Regions from separate parts of the Synechococcus sp. R6-5 genome, predicted to be linked through region 2. Evidence: riboswitches for the same ligand, from Rfam matches in the RefSeq annotation. Region 2 holds a riboswitch; the other holds the start of a gene.

Region 1 (13,335 bases), on a different contig from region 2:
GATGGCACGGCGGCGGATCCCGTCAAGGATTACCAGGTTATTCAGCAGGAGCTGCGCGCCTACGGCCACGGGTTAATCGATAAGCCACAAATCCTGGTTTTGAACAAGATCGATGTTCTGGATCCCCAGCAGGTTGCCGAGCGCGCCCAGAGGCTGTCTGCTGCTGCCGGCACTTCGGTGGTGACCATTTCTGCGATTGCCAAGCAGGGGCTGGATGCCCTCTTGCAGCGGGTGTGGCAGTGCCTGGGTCGGGGATCCCAACAGCCTGCGCAGTTGGATCTTGTGGGGGCAAAATCCATCCAGTCCTAGGGCAGAAGAATCTTAGAATAGGAAAGCCCCTGCCTTCCCAGAACCCAGAGACGAGTGGCTATGTATATCTCGGCGGAGGATCTGCCACCGGATTTGCGTCAGATCATGTTGGCTGTTGAACAGGCGGCCCAGGCGAGGGCGGGAGCGTGTGTGGAGCTGCTGATGCTCCTGCGGCTGCTGGAGGAGTTGCACCGCGCGATCCTGGAAGGTGCCTTTCGGGAGTCTTTGCCCAATACCCGTCAAGCTCTGTATCGGGTGCTTCAGGATTTGGAAGAAGCCGGCGACTGGCCCTATCTGCCCCGTCTGCACATCCAAGCCCTGATGCAACAACTGAAGGACTGGCCCGAATCTCAGGGATCCCCGCCCGCGTCGGTGCCACCGACCCCCCGCCCTCTTGTGGAAAACCCCCTGGGGGGTAGCTGCTCCCAGTCTTGACCTCTTCCCATCTGCCCGATGGCCGAGTACTTTAAGCTGCATCCGCAACAGCCCCAGGCCCGTTCCATCCGGCGGATTGCGGCGGCTTTGCGGGAGGGGGCGGTGATGCTTTACCCCACCGATACAGTCTATGCCATTGGCTGCGATGTGACCCACAAACAAGCAGTGGAGCGGGTACGCCGTATCAAGCAGCTCTCCAACGACAAGCCTCTTACCTTTTTGTGCCCTTCTCTCTCACGCATTGCCCACTATGCCCAGGTAACCGATTCGGCCTATCGGCTGATGCGGCGGCTGATCCCGGGCCCGTTTACGTTTCTGTTGCCGGCCACCAAGCTGGTGCCCAAGTTGGTGATGGAGCCCAAACGGAAAACCACCGGCATCCGCGTGCCCGACTCGGCCATTTGTCAGGCTTTGCTGGAAGAGTTGGGCAATCCAATTGTCTCCACCTCTGCCAAGCTGGGGGGGGATCCCGTCGGATCCCTGGACTTAAGTTCTGGGCAAGCCTGGGAGTGGGAGAGCGACCCCTGGGATGAGGGTGGGATCTTTGCGGCTGAAGAGATGCGGCAGTTGGAAAAACAGGTGGATCTGGTGCTGGATGACGATGCCCCCCGTCGGGCCAAGGTCTCTACGGTAATTGACTTGACGGGATCCGAGCCGCTGGTGGTGCGGGCCGGGCTGGGGTATGAGCAGGTGGCAGATCTAAATCTGAAACCCGTAGAAGAAGACGGTTGAGGGCAGCCGGATCTGGCGTTCTCTAAAATGGGGTTGATGCCTTGGAGTGTGCTCATGGCCCTGGCTCAGCAAAAATCGGCTCTGCTGCACCTGCTGGAGGCAACCGACCGGGGCCGGAAAGTCTCCCCTGACCAAAAAGCCCAGATTTTGTCTCAAATTGCCGTCCTAGAAGCGCTCAACCCCACCCCCAAGCCAACATCGGCTCCTGAAGGGTTGGAGGGGAACTGGCTCACCCTATTTACCACGAGCACAGCTCTGCTGCGGCTGGCACAGTTGCCTTTTTTGACCACCGGCGAGATCTACCAGTGTATTCGGGCCAAGGCTGGACGGGTCTTCAACGTGGCGGAGATCCAGGGATCCGGTTGGCTGGAGGCTTGGGTGCCACGGGGAGTCTTGGCTGTATCAGCGCGCTTTTACCCCGAATCGGAGCGCCGGGTGAGGGTGATTTTCGAGCGATTGGTGTTCGGATCCCAAGCTTTGATGAGCTACGAGATCGAGAGTTTTCTCGATTTGCTCGAGCGGGCTCCGGAGCGGATCCCGGCTATTCAAATCGATATCCGCCGCCGCGAGCCAACGGGTTGGCTGGATATCACCTATTTGGATGAAGACTTGCGGCTGGGTCGGGGCAGCGAGGGGAGTGTATTTGTTCTAAAGCGGGTCGGCTAGTCGGAGGATCCAGAGGACTCCGTTTCCGCCCTTTCGTGAGATGGGTTTTGGGTTAGGGTGGAGCTTATTTCCTGTAGAACTTGCAAGGCGCGGTAGGACTCTCGCAAAGTTTGCAGCTCTTGCTGAGTTTGCTCCAGTTGCCGGGCTTTTTGCTCCTGTAAGAAGCGCAGCCTTTGATTTTCGGACGCCGTGCGACGCAGAACGTGCTTGAGTTTCTGCTTCTGCTGCTGAAGCCGAGTCCGCCTCACCTCCAACTGCTGCAGTTGGATTTCTTGGAGTTCCAGTTCTATTTTCAGAGTGGCGACCTGCATCTGGAGTTGGCGAAGTTTTTGGTTGAGCTCTGGCTCTGGTGTGGGTTTTGCCGACTCAGGGCTTGGGGAAGAAGGTGATGACAATTCTTGTAGGGGCTGCAACTGTTGGGCCTTGGCCTGCGAAGCTTGATCCTGGTGCTGCTCGCCCTGCAGTCTTACTTGAGTGTGTTCGCTTACTTCGGTTTCAGTTTCCGTCTGCTGCTCAGCTTGATCAAGAATTTGTCGATCGCGGATCTGGGTTTGAGGATCCTCGTCAACCGACTGCAAAGGGAGAGAATCCTCCTCGGGTTGCCGAGGGTTGCCGCCATAATCGGCGGGATCAAAGGGAGACAGAGCCGCTACCAGCGAGGCCCGAAAATCAGTCCAGGAGCCCGACTGCAGACCCATCTGAACCACCCGCCAGGCCCCATAGGAGGCCCCAGCGGCAGCCAGGATCCCAGGGATCCCGGCCAGGGAGAGGGAAACCTTGGGCAGGGTGGGCAGGATCTGATCCAGCAGCCCCACCACCAGGGCGAAAACAAAGATCCCGCTCCCCGCGGCAGCGGCACCTGAAACCCAAGAGGAGCGGGAGAGCATCATCGTTTTTTCGTCATCACAACCGCTAGAGCGGGAAAACCAGGTTCAAAAATGGCCTGTCTGCACTCAGTTTATCCCGCCAGCAGCCTCTGTTTCCCTCTTAGGGCACCTGCCATGCCCGTTGGTGGTAGCCCTCTAATTGGGCCCAGGGATCCCCAGCCGCTGCGTGGGTGTGGCCGTGCTGAGGGTGATGGTGAGAATGAGGGTGGTGATGGGATCCGTGCCCGTGATGGTGGTCATGAGGCTCGTGAGGGTGGTGATGGCTGGATCCAGCTCCAACCTCTGCGCTCACGGCCAGGCGAAACTTGCACAGGTGGCAGTTCATCGGGGTTTGGCCCTGCAGGGCTTCCTGCTCCAGTTGCTGCAGGCTGTGCAGCACCGTATCCACAAGGCCCAATTCCGGCAGCATCAGCCAGTCGATTTCCGGCTGTCGTTGTCGTTGTTTCTCCACTGCCGCCTCGATTTTTTTCACCAACACCCCCGTAAACAGAAAGTAGGGCAGCACGATCACCCGGCGCGGATGCCAGGACAAGGCCCGCTCCAACCCCACAGGCAGGCGGGGATGGGTAATGCCGATAAAGCAGGTCTCCACAGCGGCAAACCCGGATCCTTCCCAAAGCAGCCGAGCCAGTTTACAGGCTTCGGCATTGGCCTCAGGATCGCTGGAGCCGCGACCCACAAATAGGAGCACGGTTTCTGCCTCTGGGATCCGCCGCGGTTGGGCAGCTATCAGAGCAGCCAATCGGTCTCGCAGCAGTTGCAGGATCTCGATGCGGATCCCCAACGGCCCACCGTAATGAATGCGCAACTGGGGATAGAGGGCCTGCAGGCGATCCAGTTCCATCGTCACATCGAACTTGTTGTGGCGGGCCCCAAACAGCAACAGCGGCAGGGCCACGATCTCCTGCCACCCTTGGGCCAAGCACTGCTCTACCCCCTGGGCAATGGTTGGCTGGGTCAGCTCCAGAAAGCAGGGGATCACCGGTCGATGGGGGGTGAGAGCTTGGTAAGCCTGGGCTAGCTCCAGAAAGGCTTGCCGCCCTTGGGGGTCGCGGGATCCGTGGCCGATAAGCAATAGGGGCAATGAAGGAGAAGCAAGCTGCCCAACCGAAAGGGGAGGGGAAACACTGAGGGTATTCAACACAAAAAACTCCGTTCCTTGTGAATCGCAAGGGGTACAGGACAACGGCAGGTGGGTGTTCTGGCTGAGGGAGGGATCCCATCACAGTTGCGTCACAGTGGCGGACTTGCACCGCGCTTTCCCCAGTCTGCCTGAGCCTTTTAGGTTAGCTTGCCGCTTGTCGTTCACCAAGCCCCCTGGGGGGATGTCCTTGTCTGCCAGAAGATAGCCCTGAGGCATGAGCGGTACGGCAGACTCATGCTCAAAGGGCAGCAAAACTGTTGCCGCGCTAATCCCCCTTGCCCCTGGGAGAGGGCCTAACGCCGGCCTGCCGGTCTGTGGGCTCGAAAGTGTCGCAGGCGCAGGGCATTGGCGACCACCGAAACGGAACTCAGGGCCATGGCTGCCCCCGCCAGCATAGGGTTGAGCAACCAGCCTGTAAAGGGATAGAGCGCCCCAGCGGCAATCGGGATCCCCAGCGTATTGTAGATAAAGGCGAAGAAGAGGTTTTGGCGGATGTTGTTGAGGGTGGCCCGGCTGAGTTGAATGGCAGTGGCGACTCCGCGCAGATCTCCCGACATGAGGGTAATATCGCTGGCGGCCATCGCCACATCCGTACCTGTACCAATGGCGATCCCCACATCAGCTTCTGCCAGAGCCGGAGCATCGTTAATGCCATCTCCCACCATCGCCACCCGCCGTCGCGGTTGTCTTAGGCTGCGTATGTAAGCTGCCTTCTGATCCGGACGGACTTGGGCAATTACCCGCTGAATGCCTGCCTGCCGAGCAACCGCTTGGGCCGTGGTGGGGTTATCCCCGGTTAGCAGGATCACCTCTAGACCCATCTGTTGCAGCTGTTGCACTGCCTCAGGAGAGGTGGGTTTAAGCGGATCGGCAATGGCCAACAGCCCCACCAGGCTCTGGGATTGGGCTACGCCGATCACCGTTTTGCCCTGGCTTTCCCAATTCTGAACCCGCTCTGACCAAGAGGGATCCCAGGGGATCCCCATCTCCTGTAGCCAGCTCAGCCGACCGATGCGGATCCACTGGTCTTCCACCCAGGCTTCTGCCCCACTGCCTATCCTTGCCTGAAAATGCTGGGCAGGAGGGATCACAATTTTTTCGGCTTCGGCTTTCTGCACCACCGCCTGGGCCAAAGGGTGTTCCGAGTGCCGCTCTACTGCCGCTGCCAGGCGCAACACCGTCAGGGGAGAGGAGCCATTAGCCCAAATATCGGTGACGGTAGGGCGACCTTCGGTCAGGGTGCCGGTTTTGTCCAAGACCACCGTGCGCAAGTCGTGGGCCAATTCCAGGCTGTCGGCACTTTTCACCAGGATCCCCAATTCTGCCCCTCGTCCCGTGGCCACCAGGATCGAGGTGGGGGTTGCCAACCCCAGCGCACAAGGGCAGGCGATGATCAGCACCCCAATCGTGTTCACCAAGGCCAGCGTCAGGTTGTCCGCCAACACCCACCAGAGCACGAAAGTTAGAACTGCCACCCCAATCACCGCCGGCACAAACCAGGAGGTGACCCGATCCGCCAACTGTTGAATCGGAGCTTTGGATCCCTGAGCTTCCTGCACCAAGCGCACGATCTGGGCCAGAACTGTGTCTTTGCCCACCCGCCGCGCTTCCATCACAAAGCTGCCCGTCCGATTCAGCGTTGCCCCAATCACCTCATCCCCCGCCGATTTGACAACAGGCAGGCTCTCGCCGGTCACCATCGACTCGTCGAGGGTGGAGGATCCCTCTAGGATTACCCCATCCACCGGCACCTTCTCTCCGGGGCGCACTCGGATCCGATCCCCCACCTGCACTTCCCGAATCGGAATATCCTGCTCCACCCCATGGCGGATTACCCTCGCCGTTTTCGGTTGCAGCCCGATCAGCTTGCGAATGGCCTCAGAGGTTTGCCTTTTGGCCCGTTGCTCCATCCACTTACCCACCAGGATCAAGGTGGTGACCACCGCCGACACCTCATAATAGACATCCGGGTGCAGTCCTTGCCGGTGAAAATAGTCGGGGAAAACCGTTGGGAAAACAGAATAGAAAAAAGCCGCGCTCGTCCCCAAGGCCACCAGCGTGTTCATATCCGCTGAACGCCGTTGCCAAGCAGCCCAGGCTCCCCGGTAAAAATGCCTGCCCACCCAAAACTGCACCGGAGCCGTCAGCAGCAACTGCAACCAAGGATTGTGCAGCCACATGGGAAAGCCCGGGATGTCCATCCCCAGCATCATCGGCAGGGATCCGATCACCAGCACCGTGCTGATGCCCACCCCTATCGCCACCTTGAGCTTCAGTTCCCGTTCTGCGGCCCGTTGGGCGATCCGCTCTGGATCCGACAGATCGTCCAGCTGCCAATCCTCCTGGATAAGGCGCGCCCGATACCCCGCCCGCTCCACCGCCCGAATCAGCGCCTGCGGATCCACCAGCCTGGGATCCCCTTTGACGGTGGCCTGCTCGCTGGCAAAATTCACTGATCCGTGGGACACCCCCTGCACCTGAGCGAGGGCCTGTTCGATGCTGCGGGCGCAGGAGGCACAGCTCATCCCTTGCAGGGCCAACTGCCAAGTGCCCTCAGGAGAAGGCGCAGAGGCCGATAGTGCACCCGATGACCCTTTATGGGCAGACATGGCAACACCTTGTTGATGAAACGACAGCTACTCTCCACCCTGGGCAGGGCGAAGGCAGCCATCTGTACAGAAATTCAAAACAGACGCCCGACCGTTCCCGGCCCAAAATTGACTAGGCCGGGGGATATCCCACCTGGGTGAGGGCCTGCCGCAAATCGCTCACAGACCGCCCAGAAGTAATCCGCACCTGTTTGGTTTTGGGATCCCCTTCCACCTGCGCCTGGGGATCCAGTTGCCGCACCGCTTGCGCAATGGTGTCCACGCAAGCCCCACAGGCCAGCTTGGGCACCGTCAAAACAACCTGCATCTTGGAAACCCCCCCCAATGCCACTGAAAGGATGCTAAACCTTACAGTGGGCTGGAAGGTCAAGAGGGAGGCTGAGGCTCGTCCATATTCCAGCGGTAGTCCACCTGATAGCCCCGCTGTCGCCACTCTTCCTCCAGTTGCACCTGTTGGGTGAGGGCTTTGCGCAGGGAGTTGATCAGCTCTTGCGTGCGGCCTCGGTTGCCAAAATCCTGTTCCTCTACTGCCGGAAAGGTTTGCCGCTCCAACACCCGCAGCAGAAATTCGTAGTGGATGTGAGCCGGCACAGGAATACGTTTCATCGGTCTGAGCAATCCTTAGAGATCCATTGTTCTTAACAGAGATCCATATGATGGAGGGTTCTCATTCACTGAGATGACAACAGGTGGCGCACAGCTTGGCCGGGATCCGGCTGGGTCACCAGCGCTTCCCCCACGAGCACAGAGCGCACCCCCCAGGCCCGCAACTGCTGCAAATCGGCAGGGGTATGGATGCCGGACTCGCTGACAATGGGCAGCTCGCCGAGGAGATCCGAGTGGGCGGCCAACAGGTCGCGCGTTGTGTTCAAGTCCACCGCAAAGGTTCTCAGATCGCGATTGTTGATGCCAATGAGCACCTGCCCCCTGGAGTCTTGCAGTTGGGGCAAACGCAACACCCGCTGCAACTCTTGGGAAGTGTGCACCTCCAGCAGAGCTGCCATGCCCAATTGCCGAACCAGCTTGAGAAAATAGCCCAAGTCCGCATCCGAGAGAATGGCGGCAATCAGCAGCACCGCATCTGCCCCCAGGCTGCGGGCCCAGAGGATTTGGTAGGGGTAGAGGATGAACTCCTTGCAGAGGATGGGGATCCCTGCCGCTTGACGGATCTGCCGCAGATACTCGCCACTGCCCTGAAAGAACCGCTCATCCGTCAGCACCGAGAGACAACTGGCCCCACCGGCCTCATAGCTCTGGGCAATGGCTACCGGGTCAAAGGGATCCCGGAGGATGCCGCGGCTGGGGGAGGCTTTTTTGACCTCGGCAATCACAGAGATAGGGTGAGGCGACTGGGTGAGGGCCGCCACAAAATCCCGCACCGGCGGGGCTTGATCCAGTTGCCGTTGCAATTGCTTCAGGGGAAGCTGCTCCCGTTGGCGCTCCACCTCCTGTTCTTTGTGCCAGACGATCGCTTCCAAAATGTGGCGCGGTTTGGCTTCCGGCGCTGTTGTCTGGTACACCTGAGAGGCTACGACCACCGGCGGGGCAGGAGAACGCCGACGAACAGAAAGCGGCTCACCTTGCAGCTCCATACAACCCCCGAACACAACTCTACACCACACCCTAGACTACCTTAGTGCTCCGCCACCGGTTTGAATAGCTACCCCAGGCATCCCCAAAACTCATCTGGCGAAGGCGTTTTTTTTACCCTATGGTTGAGTCTAGAAAGGTGGTGTAGTCTTTATGCGCCTCGGCGAGCCATGTTCTGGCGGCCGTCCATTTTTCCCCGGCCAGGGGCAGTGGCTCGGTGGGGTCAAGGCTGGTGCTGTCCATGCTGTTTTAGAGGAGTTCAGGCGTGCTGTACCTAGCAGAGCTATCCAAGCCAATTGGATTTGCCAAGTCGTCTCTGCAATTGCTGGCCAAGCAGCAGCAGGACAATACCTGGGTGGCCGTGAACGAAGAATCCATTACCTTGGAAGGCCGCATCGCCCAGGAGGCTGGGCGCTTCAAGGATGGGTCATTGGTGCTGGCGGAAATCTCCGGCAACCGTCAGGTCGCCCGCATCAGCGAAGCCGCTCGCCAACTGGTGACCTATCTGCAAAACTTCAGCCAACTTCAGCTCAGAGCCCGCAGCCAGGAAGAGGAGATCGAGGTTTGGAAACAGTCCCTCACCTTTCAGGCGCATGAGCTTACCCGCCGCGAGATGGAGCTAGCAGCCCAGGAAGAAGAGGTGCAGCGGCTGTATGAGCAATACAAGAGTGTGGAGGAAGATCGCAAACTTCTGGACAGCCTCAAAGAGGAACTGGCAGCCCAGCAAGCTTACTTAGCTGAACAACAGCGCCTGATCGGAGAGCAGCGGGAAGCTCTGAATCGGCAGCGGCAAGAGTTGGAAGCCCAGTTGCAAGAAGCTCGCTCCAGCCGCTTGGGGGAGGCAGAAGCAGCGCAGCTACAGGCTTTGGTGCAGCAGCTCCAGGAGACTCTACATCCGGCTGGGGATCCCTTGGCGCTTCTGCAAAGCTTGAAAAGCCACATTCAGCAGCAGCAGGAGCACTTGAATCAACAGATTGCCCAACTGGAAGCAGAACGTCAGCAGGCCCAGGCCCGGCAAGACGAGCTGGATCGAGACTACCGCGCTTGGCAAGAACGCCACACCGCTTGGTGGGGATCCCGACAATCCCTGGAGCAAAGCCAAGCAGAGTGGCAAACTCGACGGGGATCCCTGCGAGCCCATCAAGAGCACCTGCAGAGGATTCTCCAGCAGCTGCAATCTCAAGAGAGCCTATACCAGAAAGCCTCTCGTCTGGTGCAGGAGTACGACTTTATCGTCGATGGCAGCAGCAACGGCAGGGCTGGGGAGCCGGCGATCTCGGTCGAGGAGCTGGCGGCTTTGGTCAGCCAACTGCGCCGAGATTACGAGCAGCGGGCGGCCCAGGTCAGCCAGCAGCGGGCCGAACTGGAGCAAAACCGGCAAACCCTGCGGGAGCTGCAAGAGCGGCTGGCCAGCGCCTCTCCAGAGGAGCGGTTTGACATCGAGATGGATATCGACTATGCCCAGTCTGCCTGCAGTGCTTTGGAAGAAGCCCTGCTGCCTCAGGAAAAAAACCTGCAGCGAGAGTATGAAGAGTTGACCCGCCAGGAAGCCCGCCTTAGACAGCTGCAAAATCAAGCTGCTGCCCCGGTTCAGGTCGATATTGGGCCGCTCCTGGAACAGATCGGCAGCCAGAAGCAGGATCTTCTCCAAGAAAAAGGTCGTCTGCAAACCCTCATTCAACAACTGGAATCGTCCTTGCCTTCTCAGCAGGAGCAGCTCGCCCGCCAACGGCAGGAATTGGAGCAGCAGTGGCAACACCTGGAGCAAGAGGAGGGATCCCTGCGGGCGCGCGCCCAGGCCATGGCAGAAACCTGGGGTCGCCTGAATCACCTGCAGGCCACCCTCTACCCAGAGCGGGATCGGTGGGCAGCGTTGGCGGGAGAATTGGCGCAGTTGGAGACGGAGCTGAGCCAACACCAAGCCAGAAACTCCACCGCACGCGACCACGTCCAGCAGGTACACTCTCTCTTGGCTGCCCTCACGCAGGCGTGAGGGAGTTCACGTTTCCTGTGGGGGGTGGGGAGAACCGGCGCAAGGGGAACTACGGCCTTAATTGAGGAAAACAAATCTGGTAAAATTCGCTAGCACCCTGCAGCCACTGGGGCTCCCAATTCTCGGGCGAGGGGACTGCAGAGGTTAGTGCGTTTTGCCCCGCTTCCTGCTTGCAGTTGCCAAGGATATTCCAGTGTGAGGTCAGCTTGTGCGAATTGCGGTCGATGCGATGGGGGGTGACTACGCTCCCGAAGAGATCATCAAGGGCGCCCTGCTGGCCCATCGGCAGCTCCGGGTCGGGATTGCACTAGTCGGTCGTCCAGATTCCCTCAAGCCCTTTCTGCCCCAACCCTTGCCTGCTGGGATCACCATTGTGCCTGCCGAAGAGGATGTGGGCATGGCGGAAGAGCCGCTGATGGTGCGCAAAAAGCCCAAAGCCTCCATCAACATCTCGATGCAACAGGTGCGCTCCAACCAAGCGGATGCCGTGGTGGCCGCCGGGAATACCGGAGCAGCGATGGCTGCGGCCTACCTTCATTTGGGCCGGCTGGCAGGGATCGATCGCCCGGCCATTGGCGCTCTTTTGCCCACTTTGAAAGGCAAGCCGGTGCTGCTGCTGGATGTGGGGGCCAATGTGGATTGCCGGCCCCGCTTTTTGGAGCAGTTTGCCCGCATGGGATCCCTCTACTGCCAGTGCGTGCTGGGGATCGAGAAGCCGCGGGTGGGCCTGCTCAACATCGGCGAGGAGCCCAACAAGGGAAACGATTTGGCTCTGGCCACCCACCAGCGCCTGGCCCAATTGCCAGGGATCCATTTTGCCGGCAATGCCGAGGGGCGGGATGTGCTGACCGGGGAGTTTGATGTGGTGGTGTGTGACGGCTTTGTGGGCAATGCCCTCCTCAAGTTTGCCGAGAGCGTCGGACAGGTGATCACCCAGGTGCTGCGGGAGGAGCTGCCCCGCGGTTGGCGCGGCAAGTTGGGCTGCTGGCTGCTCCGACCCAACCTAAAACAGGTGAAGCGGCGGATGGACTACGTGGAGTATGGCGGCGCTTTGCTGCTCGGAGTCAACGGCATCTGCGTGATTACCCACGGCAGCTCCAAGGCGGCGATGGTTTACCATGCCATTCGTTTGGCCAAAGAGGCGGCAGAACAGAAAATCCTACAGCGGCTGCAGGCGGAAATGGTTGACCCTCGCGAACCTGAATCCAACCCCAGGCGGCGCACCCGGCCCCTTCAGGTCTACTCTGGCTCTGGCCCGGAAGTGTTGCCGTTGGGATCCCTGGAAAGGACTTCCTCCCGCTGTCCCGAACCCGTGGAAGATGCCCAGCCATAGCCTCCCGACCGTGCGGCTGGTGGGGGCAGGGGCTGCCCTGCCGGATCCCTGCCTGAGCAACGACGATCTCGGCCAGATCGTCGAAACTTCCGACGAATGGATCTGGCCCCGCACCGGCATTCGTCAGCGGCGCATTCTGCCCCCTGAGCTGAGCTTGGTGGATTTGGCGGTCCAGGCAGCCAAGGCCGCTTTGGCTCAGGCCGGGATCTTGCCTCAAGACCTGGATTTGATCCTGCTGGCCACTTCCACCGGTGTCGATCGGTTTGGCTCGGCCCCTCAGGTGCAGGCAGCTCTGGGAGCAACGCGGGCGGTGGCTTTTGATCTGACGGCAGCCTGCACGGGCTTTGTCTTTGCAGTGGCCACGGCAGCGCAGTTTTTGCAAACCGGGCTGTACCGGCGGGCCTTGGTGGTGGCGGCGGATGTGCTCTCCCGTACGGTGGACTGGGCAGATCGCACCACCTGTGTCTTGTTTGGAGATGGGGCCGGGGCGGTGGTTCTGGAGGCGGGGGAAACCGGCGGGATCCTCAGCATTGAGCTGCGCAGCGATGGCAGTGGCAGCCAGCTGCTCAGCTTGTCCATGGCTACAGAGGCCAAGCCCCTGGTGGGATCCCTGCAGGTGGGGCAGTATCGCTGCTGCCCCATCACCATGAATGGCCGCGAGGTCTACAAGTTCGCCGTCCAGGCGGTGCCGGAGGTTATCGAGAAGGCTCTCTTCCGGGCCGGGATCCCGGCGGAAGCAGTACAGGGATATTTTATTCATCAGGCCAACCAGCGCATTCTCGATGCAGTAGCCAAGCGCCTGCAGCTGGATCCGCAGCGGGTGGCCAGCGTCTTAGAGCATTACGGCAACACCTCGGGCGCTTCGGTGCCGATTGCCTTGGCCACTTGGATCGAGCAGGGACGCTTTGGCGCCGGCGATCTGGGGGTGATGGCGGGCTTTGGCGCCGGCCTTACCTGGGGGGCGATTGTGTTTCGTTGGGGGAAATGAATTAATGACCGTTGCCTGGATCTATCCCGGCCAGGGATCCCAAGCGGTGGGCATGGGAAGGGATTTGCGGAACTGGCAGGGAGCAGCCCAGAAGTTGGCTTTGGCCCGCCAGATGCTGGGATGGGATCCCCTAGATTTATCGGAAGACCAGATCCACCAGACCGGCTACACACAACCGGCTTTGTTCACCGTATCGGCCCTGTTGACGGACTATCTCTACGCCCAGGGACAGGCTCCTGCCTGCACTGCTGGCCACAGTCTGGGCGAATACAGCGCCCTCTACGCTGCCGGCGTGTTTGATTTCGAAACCGGCCTACGGCTGGTGGCGCTGCGGGGCCAACTGATGGAAGCCGCAGGGGATCCCCCGGGCAGCATGGCGGCAGTGATGGGGTTTGACCGCGACAAGCTGGAGCACCTGTGCCAGATGATCCCCGATGTCACCCTTGCCAACGACAACAGCCCGGATCAGGTGGTGATCAGCGGCTCAGTGGAGGGGGTGCAAGCCGTCTGTGAGCAGTTGCAGGCCAAGCGCACCGTTCCCCTCAAGGTAAGTGGCGCCTTTCACTCGCCCTTTATGAAGGCTGCTGCCGAGGAGTTTGCCCACACCTTGCGCGCTGTTGACTTTCAGCCGCCGCGAGTGCCCGTCTAC
Region 2 (11,580 bases):
TGCAGACGGGCCGATTGGGCATCCACTGCCGGAGGGAAGGGAACTCGTCGATCCGCAGAGCCATAGCGTGCCTGAAACAGATGGGTGGTCAAGGCGGCTTCAACTTCTGGCGGCAACGTCCCCCCCTGTTTGCGCTGCAAGACGATGCAGCCGGGCCGATCAGGGAAATTGCCCCCCGGAGACAGGTCAAACGCCTGCTGCAAGGCGCGGAAGGTTTCTTCCCCCAAGAGCTCCTGCAGCTCTTGCCAGCGCCAGACGTAGAACTCTCCCTCCTCTGGCTCTCGATCTTCTGCCCGGGCAAAGCTGTCGGCATCTTGAGCGGCGTAGAAATACCCGGCAGGGGCGGTCATCTCTCGCGCCACCCACTCCACCGTCAGCCGCACCGCCCGCTCGATGGCCGGATCTTGGATACCGTGCGCCCACAGATCGGAGAGAAACTCTAGGATCTGCCCGTTGTCGTAGAGCATCTTTTCAAAGTGGGGCACCGTCCAGGTGGGATCCACGGTGTAGCGGTGAAATCCGCCGGCCACATGGTCGAAGATCCCTCCCAGCACCAAGGCCATGCCTCGCTCTTTGGCCCGTTCCAGAGCGCTCTGCGAGCCGGGGATCCCTTCCGGTGGGTCGAAGCGGGCTGAGCGCAACACCAACTGGGCGTAGGGCATCATGGGAAATTGCTGCACCGCCCCGGCATTGGAGAGCAAAGGCTGGATCTTGGGGATCCCAGAGCGCAGCAGGTCGGCGGGAATGTGGTCTTCCGGCACTAAGTCGCTGAGGGTGGTCAGAGCCGTCAAAATCTGGCCTTTCATCTCCTCTATTTTTTCCTTTTCCTGCCGGTAAAACTGCAGGATGCGCTGCAGCAAGGCCAGAAACCCCGGGCGGCCAAAGCGGGGCTCTACGGGAAAATAGGTGCCAGCATAAAAGGGCACCAGGTCATCGGGCGTGAGGAAAACATTGAGGGGCCACCCCCCCTGCCCGCTCATGAGCTGCAACGCCTGCATGTAGATGCTGTCGAGATCCGGCCGCTCCTCGCGATCCACCTTGATGGGCAAAAAATGGGCATTCAAAAAGGCGGCAATTTCAGGGTTGGAGAAGGCCTCGCCCTCCATGACCGTACACCAGTGGCAACTGGAATAGCCGATGGATAGGAAAATCGGCCTATCCTCGGCCCGGGCTTTCTCCAGAGCTTCTGGGATCCAAGGCCACCAGTCCACCGGGTTCTCGGCGTGCTTGCGCAAATAAAGGCTGGAACTTGTGGCGAGGCGATTGGCCATGAGTACACCCTCTCACCCTTTTTGCTTTTCAGGCTAGCGCGTCCTCCTCCCAAGGCAGAGCCAACCCACTGTTGTTCAAGATACACTCACCCAGGATCCCTGTCGGTCAAGCCTGCTCCTGCTCGGCAGCCGGGACTAAAAACTCCAGAGGGCGCCCGTGTAAAACCAAGGTGGTGCTGGGATTTTCCACAAAGCCGATTCGCTCGTAAAAGCCACGCTGATGGGTTGTGAACAGGTAGATGCGCTCCACCGACTGCAGGTGGGGATGGCTGATCAGGGTTTCCACCAACTTGCGGCCAATGCCCTGACGTCGGTAATCGTGATCAACCACGATATCCCAGAGGACAGCTCGGTAAACCCCATCGGAAGTGGCGCGGCCAAAGCCAATCAGGCGCTCCCCATCCCAGGCGCTGACCACCGGATGGCTGTGGGCAACGGCCCGCTCCATCTCCTGCCGCTGGCGATTCTGCGCCCAAAAGGCATTGCGGTTCAACAGCAGGAGAAGTTGATCCAGATCCAGCTCGCCCCGCTCCAGAGAGAAGCGAATGTTGCGGTTGTCCACCGGCTGACGAGAGAGGGCAATGACAGGCTCAGGAGAGGGATCGGGCATGAAGCGGCCTTTGCAGTGGCGAGGGTTGACAATGGGGAAGGTCGGCGAAACACTTGGGCCTGACGAACGGAGACTAGCTGGCCGAGGCATTGTCGGCGGTTGGCCCCGCATGCTCTAGGGCATAGGCTTTGAAGCGCTCCAGATCCGCCTGGATGGTGCTCTCCACCACTTTGCCCACAAACAGGCCATCCAAGATTTTGCCGAGGATCCCCGGGAGCTTGTAGGCCACCGACAGCTTCACAATAGTACTGCCTTTGCGGTCGTAAAAGCGCAGCGCGCCCCGATTGGGCAGCCCCTCCACCGAACTCCAGCCGATGTGTTGGTGTTTCACCACCGTATGGGTGCGGGAGATCCAACTGAAGGTGAGGCCGCGGGTGTCCAGTGTCCACCGGGACAGCTCCTGATCCAGCAATTCCACCGAGCGGATCCACTTCATCCAACGGGGCATGAGGGTGAGGTTGGCCCACAAATCCCATACCTGCTCAATGGGAACAGGCACCTCCACCTGACAGGTATGCTCTAGCCAATCTGACTCTGACATAGGGCCTCCCACGCAACACCCAGCAGAAACACAAACCATCCAGGGGCTTGGCCACAACGCCTCGGGACGGGATCCCTGCCTTTACAAAATTTTATATCGACCTAAGATAGCATTATCGGCCTGATGAAAGTTTGGGGCTCTGCGCTTTTTGGCAGCCCGGTTTCTTTTTCGAGCAAGTTGCGGCTGCCCCCCATGAGGGCAACGCAGAAGGCAGGTATCATGATTGCCATCTGCAAGCTCCACTTGCAAGGGTTCGATGCATCCACTCGGTTGACTCGACGGGACGACCTCACCATGGTTTCACAATGGAAACAGCATCTTAAGAACTACTTCGTGGCGGGGTTGCTGGTGGTGATCCCTCTGGCAACTACCATTTGGCTGACGGTGGAGGTGGCCACCTGGAGCATTGGCTTTCTGACCAGCATTCCGAAGCAGTTCAATCCCATCCAGGGTTTGCACCCGATCTTGATCAACCTCATCGATCTGGCGGTGGGCCTGTTGACGCCGATTGTGCTCATCCTGTTGATTGGCTTCATGGCCCGCAACATTGTCGGCCAGTGGCTGCTCAATCTCAGCGAACAGTTGCTCCATGCGATTCCGGTGGCGGGGCTGGTGTACAAGACCTTGAAGCAATTGGTCAGTGTTTTGTTTGCCCCCAACAATCAGCGCTTTCGGCGGGTGGTGCTGGTGGAATATCCCCGACCAGGAGCTTGGGCGCTGGCCTTTGTGACGGGCACCATTCAAACTCCCATTCGGCCCGATGGGCCGCAGCGCTCCCTTGGCCTGTTTGTGCCCACCACCCCCAATCCAACGACGGGCTGGTACGCCATTGTGCCGGAAGACCAGGTGGTGGAAGTGTTCATGCCGGTGGAAGATGCTTTTAAGATGCTCATTTCCGGCGGCATTGTCACCCCTGAGAGTTTTGAAGCGGGGCTGCAGCGGCGAGAAGGAGCTTTGGCCGTGACCATGCCCAGTTTGCGGGAGCTGGTGGAGCAGGAGCGGGTGGCAGGATCCCCCAGGGCTGACTCGGTGGGCTCTGAGGTAGGTTTTGAGACTGAAGGGATCCCTTAATCCTGCTTTCCTGTCCCTGCAGAAGGGCCGGGCTGCCAGAGCTGGTATTCTTTGGCCTGTTCCAAGCGCACATAAAAAGGCCGCATTTGCCGATCCAATGCCTCCACTTGCTCGGGGGAAAAGACTTTCCAATCAGCGCGGCTGGCCCAGCGGAGGATGAGGTGGACAAGTTCGGGATCCTCTTGATCCAGCCAAACTTCTTTGCCCAGAAAACCCGGATGCCGACGCAGGGCGGATCCCCAAACCCGCTCGTCTTGCTCAAGAAAGGCTGCTTGCCCACCGGGAGGAACCCGGAAGCAGAGATGTTCGATGGCGATAGGGCCGGGCGGGCTGGGGCAGGTCGACATAGGAGCAGAGGCGGCAAAGTTAAAGATGGGCCCTCTCAAGACTCCAGGGGGGAAGCAGTCAATCGTTGCAGGGTGGGAATGAAGTCGGGGTAGGAGATGCGGGCACAGTCGGCTCCCCTGAGGAGGGTGGATCCCTGCGCTCCTAGAGCTGCCACCATCAGGCTCATGGCGATGCGGTGATCCTCGTGGCTGTCGACCTCGGCCCCGTGAAGAGGGATCCCTCCCTTGATTTCCAGGCCATCGGGATATTCAGTGACCTGGGCTCCCATGCGGCTCAGCTCTTGGGCTATGGCAGCCAGACGGTCGCTTTCTTTGACCCGCAGCTCTGCGGCATCGCGAATCACGGTGATCCCCTCGGCAAAGGCAGCCGCCACCGCCAAAACCGGGATCTCGTCGATCAAGGTGGGGATGAGATCGCCGGCGATGGTGCAGCCGCGCAAGCGGGCCGAACGCACCCGCAGATCTCCCAGGGGCTCGCCGGCCATTTCCCGGCAGTTTTCAATTTGAATATCGGCCCCCATCTCCTGCAACACCTGCAGCGCACCGGTACGGGTGGGGTTGAGGCCCACATCCCTTAGCAGCAATTCGCTCTCGGGCACAATGGAGGCGGCCACCAGCCAAAAGGCTGCCGAGCTGATATCCCCCGGCACCTGAACTCTCTGGCCCACCAGGCGGGATCCCCCCACCACGGCCACGGTTTTTGTTTCCGGATCCACCTGAATGTTGGCCCCGAAGGCCCGCAACATCCGTTCCGAGTGATCCCGAGAGAGAGCCGGCTCGGTGACTTGGGTGGTGCCTTCTGCCAGCAGGCCCGCCAGCAAGAGGCAGGATTTTACCTGCGCTGAAGCCACCGGGGAGCGGTAGTGAATGCCCTTCAGGGATCCCCCTTGTACGGCCAAAGGTGCCAAGGTTCCACCGGCCCGTCCCCAAATGCTGGCCCCCATCTGCCGCAGCGGTTCTACCACCCGCCCCATGGGCCGCGAGCGCAGGGAGCGATCGCCGGTGACGGCAAAAAAGCGCCCGGCCTGGCCAGCCAGGATCCCCAGCATCAGTCGCAGGGTGGTGCCGGAGTTGCCGGCATCCAACACGTCTGCCGGTTCTTGCAGCTGGCCCAGGCCAACTCCCCGAATGCGAACACACTCGCTGTTGAGCTCCGAAATATCTGCCCCCAGCGCCCGAAAACAGGCTGCCGTACTGCGGGGATCCTCTCCCAGCAACAGCCCTTGGATGGTGGTTTCTCCTTCGGCCAGGGATCCCAGCATCAGGGCGCGGTGGGAAATGGATTTGTCGCCGGGGATGCTCACTTGGCCGCGCAGGCCCTTGGCCGACGAGAGAGTGAGGATATCGGTAGAAGAAGAGTGAGTCAACACAGCAACCCTGACGGCAGACTTGGCAAAAGCGGCAGCAGTCTCATCATACTCAGAGCGGGACTCGCGCCCCAGAGATTTTGCCGGGGATCCCAAGACAGCCTGTCTTTTGACGGCCACCCCTCTTTTCTCAGAGGATCACCTTAACAACATGGATTCCTCGGTCGGGGCCTGGCCTCGGCCTTTTTTTTTTGCAGATACTGAACTTTGTAGCAGCAGAAATAGAACCCCCGCAGACCGTGCTTGGCAAGGTGTATCAACACGATTCCGTTTTGACCGAGGAGGTGATGGCCTACCTGCAACCCCAGGGGGGCGGTATTTTTTTGGATGCGACGTTGGGAGGGGGTGGGCACAGCTTGGCGCTGCTGCGGGGGGGAGCTGCCCGAGTGGTGGGGTTGGATCGGGATCCGGCGGCTCTGCAGGCGGCGCAAGCGCGTTTTGCAGCAGAAGGGATCCCCGGCAGCCGCATCCAACTGTGGCACCTCAATTTTGCCGATTTCGATCTGCAGCAGCACGGCTTTCGGGATGAGCAGGGGCAGGGGATCCCCTTCGATGGCATCGTGGCCGACTTGGGGGTGAGTTCTCCGCAACTGGACTGTCCTGAGCGGGGATTTAGCTTTCGCGGGGAGGGGCCGCTGGACATGCGCATGGATCCCAGTACAGCTCAGGAGACTGCCGCCGATTGGGTTAATCATCGCCCGGTCGAAGAGTTGATCGAGATTTTCACCCGTTACGGCGAAGAGCGATTTGCCCGCCGCATCGCCCATCACATCGAGCAGGCTCGTCCCCTCGCCACAACCACTCAGTTGGCCCAGGTGGTTTGGCAGGCAGTACCTCCGGCAGCTCGGCGAGGCCGCATCCACCCGGCCACCCGCGTCTTTCAGGCGTTGCGCATTGCCGTGAACCGAGAACTGGAGGCTTTAGAAACCTTGCTGGCCCAAGCCCCCACTTGGTTGAAACCCGGCGGCAGGTTGGCCGTAATCAGCTTCCATAGCCTTGAAGATCGCCTGGTGAAATGGGCCTTTCGCAGGGATCCCCGTTGGCAGGTGCTCACCCCCAAGCCCTTGTCCCCTTCCGAACTGGAACGGCAACGCAATCCACGGGCCCGCTCTGCCAAACTGCGAGTGGCTGCCCGCAGCAGTCAGATGTAGGTTTAGGTTGGTTCTCCCGCTCTCAAGAGATCGGCTACCGTGAAGCGGACAGCTGTCCTGCTGAGGCCGGGAATCGGGAGAAGGGGGTTGCTGTTGGGGGGCGCGGGGAACTAGGGTGAAGCGGAACCGGCAGTCCTGCACCGTCGGATCCCTTGGTGTGTGTGAGGTTAAGCCCTATGGTTAGCCAGCCTTTGAACGCAGGTCTTGATCGTCCCAAGAGCCCTCGTCGCCACAGACAGCCTTCTGCTCTGAGCCGACCCCTCTCCGGTACAGTTCAAGCCAGCCGCACCCAACCTTTGGATTTGAAGTTGAAATCAGCCCATCCTCGCAGCCAGCATCTTGCTTGGGCAGAACACCTAGCCTGGTGGAAGCAAATCTCCACAGGGATGGCTATCCTCTCCGGCGTTTCAGTGTTGAGCCTTTACAGTTGGACTGTGCATACCCAAAGCCGGTGGAGCCAGCGTTACCAGGTGTGGCAGCAGATGCAGCGCAACGAACGACAGTTTCTGCTGACTCAAGAATCCATTGCCAATTCTCTGCGGGAAATTGCCGACCGCTCCGAAATGGTGCCGCTGGTACCGGATCGGATGATCGAGGTGCCGATTGCCTCTCCCAGCCAAGTTGAGCCGGATCCAGCCCACCAGGCAACGGCTTTGCCGGAAAGAGCGCTCCGCGCCGCTCACGCGACCGAAAAAGCCCCTCTTTTCTATCCGGTTGGGTACTAATTCATACGGATCCCGCCCATGACGGCTAGGCCAGCGTCCCCATCTTGCTTTCCCAAAAGCTGTGGGTCTTGTGAAGTCTCAGCGTATCTCTGTTCTCTAAAAGGCTAAGGGATCCCTGGGCCTCGCGATCTGGAGTAGCAGCGGGCTATCCTTCAACTGCTTACAAAGCAGTGAAGAAATCTGGCCTAAATGGGATGTGGCCCATCCGAAGCCCTGGGATTGCCGTTGGGATCCCGTTCACCCCTGGGGATGACATCCCCCCTGGCAGGATAGGAACTCCAGAGCAGGGGATGTATGATGCCTAGCACGGCTTTTTCGGAGCAATCGCAGAGAAAGCTGTACCGACAGGTTGTCCTGGGGATCAGCCAGGGCATGTAAAGGGGAAAGTCCGGTGCAAATCCGGCGCTGTGCCGCAACTGTGATGGGCTTGGGCTAGACCCATGCCCTCAGTCAGGATGCCCGCCTGCGGTTTTGGCTCGCATTTCTTCCGCGTCGCACGGAATCAGGAGCTTCAAGAAAGAAAATGAATCCCATTCTAGGTCTCAGCCTGGCGCTGGGGGGCTTTGTTTTGGGGATCCCAGCGTGGGCGCAGCCGGCGGCCTCTTCACCTTCAGCTCAAGAGGTGTTGGAAACCGGTGTTAGCGCCGAGATTTTAAATCAACCCGTCACCACGCCTTTTCGTCGCCCCGGCTTGCTGCGGGATTCTTCCCGCCCGGTTTACGTCATTACCCGCCAGCAAATTCGAGAGCAAGGGGCAAGAACGGTTCAGGAGGCCCTGCGCTACCTGCCCGGGATCCTCAGCGACGGCACAGCAGGAACCCAGTTGGGAGCCCTTAGCTCCCAGTTTATGCGGGGAGGACGAACGGCCCAGGTGTTGGTGCTCTTGGATGGCCGCCCCATTAACGACCTGGGCTTTTTTGGCGGGTTCGATCTGTCTCAGATCACTACAGATGTGGTCGAGCGTATTGAGATCTCTCCAGGTGGGGGCTCCACCTTATACGGCTCCGATGCCGTTGGCGGGGTCATCAACATCGTGACGCTGGATCCAAAGCCGAGATCCGAGACCGTGCTGGAAGCGGCTATCGGCAGCTACGGCCTCAATGAGCAAGGGATCCAAAACCGCGGCCAAGCGCAGGATCTGGGCTGGGTGGTCAGCTATCGCCGTCTGCAGAGCAACAACGACTTTCCCTTTGAAATTAGGCGTTTGGGCAAAGCAGGCAGGCGGGAGAACTCGGCAGTGGAGTACCACAACCTACAAGCCAAACTCACCTGGCAACTGGCAGAAGGCCAGGTCCTAACCGGAAATGCCCTTTATCTCAATAAAGCGTTTCAGGTGCCTGGCAGCACCGAGTTTCCCTCCCCCGATGCAGTGCAAAACACCAACGACCTGCTGTTAGATCTCAGTTGGCTGTGGGATCAAGAGAGGGGATCCCTGCAAGCTAGGGTATTTTTTGACGACCTCAACTATCGCTTCAGCGCCCCACAAAGCCAGGGATCCCGGGATGAGATCCTGCGAACGGGGTGGGGATCCCAACTGCAATACACCTGGAAGGCTGCTGAAAACCTGGAGCTTACTCTAGGAGCGGATTACCGATCCATTTCAGCTCGCAACACCACCTTCTCCTTTGCCAGGGGATCCACCAATGTCAACTACGACAATACCGTGAACCAAGGGGCCCTCTTTGCCCGCCTGGATTACAAGCCACAGCCCAACTTTTATCTCAACTTAGGTGTTCGCCAAGATTCGAGCAATCTGGTCAACGGTTCGGCCACCTCTCCTGCCGCAGGGATCCGCTGGGTTTTGGCAGAAGGCACCACCCTGAGGGCCAATTATGCCGGCAGCTTTCGCACCCCCTTGATCTCAAACTTATTCTTTCGTTTGCGGGGCTTTTTTGAGGTAGATGGGAACCCCAATTTGCGCCCGGAGCGGGGAGAGAGTTTTGACATTGGCCTGGATCAGGCTTTGGGAGATTTTGGCCTACTGCGCTTGACCTTTGCCCATAACCGCATCCGCGATGGCATTACCTTTGTCAGCACTGGCCCGCGCAGGGGAACCTACGAAAACATTGAGCTCGTGGAATACACGGGCTTGGAAGCAGCCCTGGATTTGCGATTGGGGGAAAACTGGACTCTTTTTGCCAACTACACCCTAAACGATCCCATCATCCGCTCGGCGCTGGATCCCAAAGCGGTTGGCAAACAGCTAGCCTTCGTGGGAGCAGACAGCTTCAACCTGGGCCTGAGCTACCGCGATGCAGAGGATCGGTATACCTCAGTTTTCCTGCATCACATTGGCACTTTCTTTACCAACAACGCCAATACCCAATCTCTGCCCGGCTACACCAACCTGGCTCTGCGGGGAGGGATCCCAGTAGCAGAAAATCTCGCTCTCGAGGTGGGAGTCGATAACCTGCTGGATGAGCAATATGAGGTTTTCCCCGGCTACCCCGGAGTGGGTCGCACCGTTCGGCTCAATCTGAGAGGCCAATTTTAAAGGCTTAGCCATTTCGCTCACTGCTTGACCACTCGCTTAGATATTGAGATCATTTCCCCTTCTTCATCGCGCCCTTTACAGTCAAGTCTGGATTGCAAGTTATGCCGGTATCAAGCAGCTCTGTGTCTCAATCAACTTCCCAGTTGCCAGTTCAAGCTGGCAGCGCTGCTCAGCAACCCAGCGGTCATTATCTCTGGGTTTGCATCACCTGCGGATCTCGGTGGGTTAACGGCCAAAAAGAAGGGACTAGCAAGGGAGAAATGCTGCTGTCTGCCCTGCAATCCCAAACCCTCCACCCCCAACTAACTCTAAAACCAGTTGCCTGTATGAGCGCCTGCAGCCATGCTTGCGTTGTTGCGTTGGCAGCACCTCAAAAGATGACCTATGTTTTTGGAGATCTGGATCCAAAAGATGTGGATCTCATTCTGCAGACAGCAGAGCTCTACCTCACCAAGCCAGATGGGATCCTACCCTGGGCCGAGCGCCCTCTCAAAAAAGGGGTGATTGCTCGTATTCCACCACTGCACTGAGGAGCTTTCTCATGGCCACTTTTACCCCCTGGATAACCCCCCTCCATCAAGCTTGGCAGGAAGTTTCTCTGACGGGTTGGACAACCCTTTATGAAGGGATCCCTGCCCACATCGACTGCTTGGGGCCGTTGCTCTACGAGCTGTTTCAAGAGCACTGGGCCGAGATCCAGGTGGGCCATGTGGCGGAAGGCGGGGTGCTGGAGCTGGCTTTCAAGAAACCTCCAGCTTTGTGCGTGCTCTACGATGGCTATCTAACCGTTGCCACCGAAACCTGGCACCTGCATTTGTGCCTGGAGGAGCACCAAGGCGGCCCCCATCGCAAGACCCCACCCGAGCTACGCTGCAAAAGATTGGTTAGCCGTGCTGCCCTCTACCGGCGTCTCAATCCCCAAGGCCAGCCCCGCATGTGGGGAATCCAATTCTGGAATGGAGCAGAAGAACCTTTGCTGCAGATTTTCCTGCCCAGCCCTTTTTTGGGTCCAGGGGGAGACTACCTGCCGGAAGGCAAAGCTGACTACCAAAAGCTTTCTCTTTACGAGCGCATCCGCGCCATCTATGTGGAGGGGAAAGAGCGGATCCCCTATGAGGATAACCCTCTTAAACGTCCCTACCTTGCTGTTTGTCGTTCCAGCCGTTGTTATCCTTCCCGCAACTACCAACCGGTTGTGGAAGCTCTGGAATCGGCTCTTCGAGAAGCCAACCTGGACGTACAGGTTATCACCTCAGGCTGCTTGGAAGTTTGCCAACAGGGGCCGGTGGTTTTTTACTCCGGAGATTGCACCTGGTACAAGCGGGTTACTCCCCAAGTAGCTCGGCAAATTGTTTTTGAGCATTTGCTTAATAGCTGTCCTCTGAAAGACCACCTTTTTCCAGGAGATTAAAGCATGATTGGCCTGCAATCGAGTGCTCAACCTATCCCCATTCCCAGCTCTCGCCGCTTAATCCCAGCCCCACTTTGGATACAAGCTGCTCAAGATTTGGCCCAAGGCTGGTTCTGGCCCAGCTTGTTTACCACCGTCGGCTGTCTCAGCAATATTGCTTATACATGTACCCTTCCTTTTGTAACTGTTGGTATTGTTGCGGGCACAACTTTAACCCGCCAAAGGGCAATCATTAGTGCTTTGATGATTTGGCTGGCCAACCAAATCTTTGGCTACACCTGGCACAACTATCCCCGCACTCCCGATTCGTTTGCCTGGGGGTTGGTGCTGGGGATCGGCACGGTGGGGATTGCTCTTGCTGGCGGTTACCGACCTCTGTTTTCTCAGTCCAAGCCGCTTCGGCCAAGGCAACTGCTGCTGAACTATCTCTGGATCCCGGCCATGCTCATCTTGGGGTTTCTGGCTTTTGAAGGGCTGATTTTGGCCGCCGGCCTGGTTTTGGGGGGAACGGAGGGCCTGACCCTGCCCATTCTGGGCAAAATCTGGCTGCACAACTGGCTGTGGACAGGACTTTGGATCGGGATCCACGCGC

Evidence for each region. A riboswitch is a leader RNA that binds a small molecule or an ion and turns the genes downstream of it on or off. The one in region 2 is predicted to bind cobalamin.
Region 1: it holds a riboswitch for cobalamin, as region 2 does, so the genes downstream of both, NW818_RS04710 (sirohydrochlorin chelatase) here and NW818_RS02870 (TonB-dependent receptor plug domain-containing protein) in region 2, are expected to answer to the same signal.

Annotation. Positions count from the first base shown of each region.
Region 1 covers NZ_JANSHV010000077.1:2,009-15,343, forward strand. The annotation lists gene obgE (GTPase ObgE) at 1-309, shown strand, start outside; gene NW818_RS04690 (hypothetical protein) at 370-744, shown strand; gene NW818_RS04695 (L-threonylcarbamoyladenylate synthase) at 763-1,476, shown strand; gene NW818_RS04700 (PAP/fibrillin family protein) at 1,531-2,142, shown strand; gene NW818_RS04705 (hypothetical protein) at 2,139-3,032, opposite strand; gene NW818_RS04710 (sirohydrochlorin chelatase) at 3,130-4,170, opposite strand; cobalamin riboswitch at 4,203-4,339, opposite strand; gene NW818_RS04715 (heavy metal translocating P-type ATPase) at 4,467-6,782, opposite strand; gene NW818_RS04720 (heavy-metal-associated domain-containing protein) at 6,895-7,089, opposite strand; gene NW818_RS04725 (DUF5340 domain-containing protein) at 7,149-7,388, opposite strand; gene trpC (indole-3-glycerol phosphate synthase TrpC) at 7,454-8,374, opposite strand; gene hmpF (pilus motility taxis protein HmpF) at 8,638-10,365, shown strand; gene plsX (phosphate acyltransferase PlsX) at 10,595-11,698, shown strand; gene NW818_RS04745 (beta-ketoacyl-ACP synthase III) at 11,685-12,686, shown strand; gene fabD (ACP S-malonyltransferase) at 12,691-13,335, shown strand, end outside.
Region 2 covers NZ_JANSHV010000051.1:1,684-13,263, forward strand. The annotation lists gene NW818_RS02830 (thioredoxin domain-containing protein) at 1-1,271, opposite strand, end outside; gene NW818_RS02835 (GNAT family N-acetyltransferase) at 1,378-1,881, opposite strand; gene NW818_RS02840 (SRPBCC family protein) at 1,955-2,422, opposite strand; gene NW818_RS02845 (DUF502 domain-containing protein) at 2,717-3,493, shown strand; gene NW818_RS02850 (TIGR03792 family protein) at 3,490-3,879, opposite strand; gene aroA (3-phosphoshikimate 1-carboxyvinyltransferase) at 3,876-5,210, opposite strand; gene rsmH (16S rRNA (cytosine(1402)-N(4))-methyltransferase RsmH) at 5,459-6,358, shown strand; gene NW818_RS02865 (hypothetical protein) at 6,535-7,083, shown strand; cobalamin riboswitch at 7,413-7,565, shown strand; gene NW818_RS02870 (TonB-dependent receptor plug domain-containing protein) at 7,607-9,577, shown strand; gene NW818_RS02875 (DUF1636 domain-containing protein) at 9,679-10,107, shown strand; gene NW818_RS02880 ((2Fe-2S) ferredoxin domain-containing protein) at 10,119-10,988, shown strand; gene NW818_RS02885 (hypothetical protein) at 11,232-11,580, shown strand, end outside.